2 regions of the Brevibacillus sp. YAE8 genome follow, and region 2 is predicted to be linked to the other one. Evidence: riboswitches for the same ligand, from Rfam matches in the RefSeq annotation. Region 2 holds a riboswitch; the other holds the start of a gene.
What was found. A riboswitch is a leader RNA that binds a small molecule or an ion and turns the genes downstream of it on or off. The one in region 2 is predicted to bind S-adenosylmethionine.
Positions count from the first base shown of each region.

Region 1: it holds a riboswitch for S-adenosylmethionine, as region 2 does, so the genes downstream of both, AC27IT_RS17930 (homocysteine synthase) here and mtnK (S-methyl-5-thioribose kinase) in region 2, are expected to answer to the same signal.

Region 1 is NZ_BAAIYG010000016.1:66,245-68,446, forward strand. Features, by position in the region: gene AC27IT_RS17920 (SCO family protein) at 1-135, opposite strand, end outside; gene AC27IT_RS17925 (rhodanese-like domain-containing protein) at 261-572, opposite strand; SAM riboswitch class I at 1,067-1,175, shown strand; gene AC27IT_RS17930 (homocysteine synthase) at 1,265-2,202, shown strand, end outside.
Region 2 is NZ_BAAIYG010000011.1:26,736-28,937, forward strand. Features, by position in the region: gene AC27IT_RS14965 (anti-sigma factor) at 1-545, shown strand, start outside; SAM riboswitch class I at 638-783, shown strand; gene mtnK (S-methyl-5-thioribose kinase) at 964-2,193, shown strand; gene mtnA (S-methyl-5-thioribose-1-phosphate isomerase) at 2,190-2,202, shown strand, end outside.

The DNA of each region.
Region 1 (2,202 bases), on a different contig from region 2:
CATCACGGGAATCGGCTCTTTTGCCATGTATTTGTAGCCCAACACGCCTACAATCGCGAGGATAATCACGCCTGCGAGCACCGTAAACCAATGGCGCTGCAACGCGGATCCTTGTTGCTGTGCTCCCTCACTCACGATTTTCTTCCTCCCCTGCTTCTCTCATGCGTCCGCCGCTATACCGCGTAAAAGCGCATGTTTCTTTTTGTGTGGAAAACGTCTCGGCGTTGCCAGTGCGGTCGTGACCGTATGGACCGTACGGCTTACACTTCCTTCTCGCCAGGCCAAGCCAGCATGCCGCCGACCATATTGGCAGCGTCAAAGCCAAGCTCACACAAATATTCGGTCGCTCTGTGGCTGCGCGCACCGCTGCGGCACACCATGACGACCGGGATCTCCTTGTCCAGCTCGTCGATGCGATGCGGCAAAAAGCCGAGCGGAATCAGCTTGGCTTCTTTGATATGGCCTTCGTTCCACTCCTCCACCTCACGCACGTCAATCACCTGAAGCTTTTCGTTGGCCGCGAGCTTTTCCAGCAGCTCCTGCGGGGTAATTTCCTTCACGCCATGGCTCATCGCGTATGTTCCTCCTATATGTACAATCGTTTGGTCGTTTTCTGCCACTCCCATCATATCATAGGGCCATGCCATTTTCTAACGACGCGGGCGGCGAAAGCGCGGAGATATAGGGACAAATTTGTGACAGTGTGAGGGTGGGTTTGTTTTTGGACAGGGAGATGGTTGGTCGGTACAGGCGGGTGACACATTTACAAAAATAACCATTCTATATATGAAGACTACTATACAAAACAGCATTCTCTTTTTGGTTTGGAAAAAGGCGGGTGCAAGAAACGCAGAGCACCCTTGGAGTGCGGGGCATCAGCCTGCAAACCACGTCAACAAGGCGTATCACACAGGTACTTTGGACGTCATGGGAAACAGCATGAACGGGTGAGCATGAACAAATCTCTCAACGCCTCAATCCCACCAAATCCAACCTGATAACTCATTATTGATTATTGACAGTGAAGTGTGGTTTTTCATACAATTATGACAACAACTGAAGCAACAGTTCATCAAGAGCGGTGGAGGGACAGGCCCTGTGAAACCCGGCAACCAGCAAGCGTGCCTTGCGCGGTGCTAATTCCTGCAGAATCCATAGATTCTGAGAGATGAGTGCACACCCGTGTATAGCCGGAGCCTTCTTCTCCTCAGAGGAATGCTCCGTTTTTTTATCCCTAATCCCCATATATAAAGGAGAGATAAGCATGTCTGACCAGCAACAATGGAAACCGGAAACCCTCGCTGTACATGGTGGACAAGAAGTAGATCCCGTAACAGGCTCGCGCGCCGTTCCGATCTATCAGACGACTTCCTACGTCTTCCGCGACACGGAGCACGCCGCCAACCTGTTTGGCTTAAAAGAGTTCGGCAACATTTACACCCGCATCATGAATCCGACCCAGGACGCCTTTGAAAAGCGCGTGGCACTCCTGGAAGGCGGCGTCGGTGCTCTGGCAACTTCCTCTGGTCAGGCAGCGATCACCTTTTCCATTTTGAACATCGCCCAAGCCGGGGATGAAATTGTCGCATCCAGCAGCTTGTACGGCGGTACGTACAACCTTTTTGCGCACACTTTGCCGCGTCTTGGCATCAAGGTTCACTTTGTCGATCAGTCCAATCCGGAAAACTTCCGGGCGTTCATCAATGATAAAACAAAGGCGCTCTTTTGCGAGACGATCGGCAACCCTCGCATTGACGTGGCGGACTTGCAGGCAATCGCTGACATCGCGCACGAAAACGGCGTGCCGCTGATCGTGGACAACACGTTCGCTTCGCCGATCTTGTGCCGTCCATTCGAGCATGGCGCAGACATCGTCGTCCACTCCACGACCAAGTTCATCGGCGGGCACGGCACAGCGATCGGCGGCATCATCGTCGATTCCGGCAAGTTCGACTGGAACAACGGCAAATTCCCGGGCCTGACGACACCAGACCCGAGCTATCACGGCGTCGTCTATACAGAAGCCGTCGGACCGCTCGCCTACATCATCAAGGCGCGTGTCCAGTTGCAGCGCGATATCGGCGCAGCCGTGGCCCCGATCAACTCCTTCCTGTTCCTGCAAGGCTTGGAGACGCTGCACCTGCGCATGGAACGCCACAGCCAGAACGCCCTGGCTGTAGCCCAATTCCTCGCCGCGCATCC
Region 2 (2,202 bases):
CGGAAGGAACGGTTTCCCAACTGGCGATCTCGTTTGACAGCTTCCTGACGTATGAGCAGTATGTCGAGCTGGTTTCCCGCCATGTCAGCAGCTACAACCAGGAGACGGTCTGGTTTGCCGTCGACACTGGCGTGGAGGTGAAACAAGTTGACGGGGAAGCCGGCAATCTGCTACTCGGCCCGGGGGAGGTCTGGGGCTTTGCCGAGCGGGAGCTGGATTACGGAACCGCGCCGATTCAGGTGAACGGAGAAGGCGAGCGGCGAATGGCCGCCTTCATGGGCGAGATGAAGTATTTGACCGAGCAAAAAAGCTTGGCGCGCGACATGGGCTACGCGCTGCTTTCGGGCGGCAATCCGCAACTCGAGGAGCGCTATCGCTATTTGCAGGAAAAAGGCGTGCGCATCTACGGCGCCGTCCTGACCGGGCCGACGAAGGAGCTGCTCAGGCTCAAGGAGGAAAAGTCGATTACCGCCGCGTTTGTCGGCAAAATCGACTGGTGGAACTGGGAGCGCCCCGCCGCCTCGGGGACGCAGAATAGCTGGTAGAAGGCGAGCCGTTTTTGCAAAAAAAGAGTGTTGACATCGTGGAACCGCAGGTTGTATGATTCAAACTAAATCAAAACCGCATACGTTTGGATACCTTATCCAGAGAAGGTGGAGGGACTGGCCCGATGATACCCGGCAACCGACACGACGCGATTTCAACGCGAGCAGCGATTGAAGCAAAAAGCGACGTGCACGGTGCTAATTCCTGCAGAAACAAAAGTGGTCTGGAAGATAAGGGGGACATGACACGTTATTTGTACGTGACGACAGCGACCTCTTTTCTTCGGAAAAGAGGTCTTTTTGTATGTCACAGCACGAACGCCGATGGCCGCATGACACCGTTTGACCGCAAGGCTGGGGGATATGACCAGTCCGCTACAGATAGAGAGAAACTACTTAACGAGGGGAGTAATCAATCATGGCATACCGCGCATTGACTGAACAGGAAGCAGTAGAGTACGTAAAAGGCTTGCCGGGTCTGTTTACAGAGGGGGCCGAGCTGACCAGCCGCGAAATCGGGGACGGGAACCTGAATCTGGTGTTCGATATTCAGGAGTCGGCTACCGGAAAAAAAGTGATCGTGAAGCAGGCGCTGCCGTTTGCGAGAGTCGTGGGCGAGTCGTGGCCGCTGACCATCGACCGCGCCCGGATCGAGAGCGAAGCGCTTCGCATCCAGCACAAATACGTACCGGACCTGGTGCCGGAAGTGTACCACTTCGATCAGGAGCTGGCCCTGACGGTGATGGAAAACGTAGGCGACCACATCATCATGCGCAAAGGCTTGATTGAGGGCAAGCGCTATCCGCTTTTTCCGAAGCAGATCGGCCGTTTTCTCGCGCACACCTTGTTCTACACATCGGATTTGGGCGCGCATCCGTACGACAAAAAAGCGCTCGTCGGAACATTCATAAATCCGGAATTGTGCAAAATCACAGAAGATCTCGTCTTTACCGATCCGTACGAAAATGCGCCGACCAACGACTTCAACCCGCTGATTCGCCGGGAAGTGGAAGCGATCTGGAACAACAAGCCGCTCAAGCTGGAGATCGCCAAGCTGAAATACGACTTCCTCACGCGCGCAGAAGCGCTGCTGCACGGCGACTTGCACACGGGCAGCATTTTCATCACCGAGACGAGCCTGAAAGCGATCGACCCGGAATTTGCCTACTACGGGCCAATCGGCTTTGACATCGGCGCGGTCATCGCCAACCTGCTGCTCAACTACGCAGGTCAACACGGATTGCAAGAAGACCCAGGAGAACGCGACTCGTACCGCGAATACTTACTGGAAACGGTGGAAGATGTCTGGAACGAATTCGTTTCCCAGTTCGTTCAGCTCTGGCACAAACAGGCAAAAGAGCGCAGCGCTCACGTCGAAGGCTTGTGGCAAAGCTACGTGAAGCGACTGATTCAGGACACGGCGGGCTATGCCGGCTGCAAAATTTTGCGCCGCGTGATCGGGCTTGCGGGAGTGGCTGATCTGAACACCATCGCAGACGATGAAAAACGGGCAGAAGCCGAGCGACTGGCGCTGGCGATCGGAGAAGCGCTGATTCTCGGCCGCAGCAACGTCGACGAATCGACAGACATCACGGACATCGTCCGCCAGGTAACCGCACGCTACTATCAGGAGGCAACGACAGTATGACAACCAGTA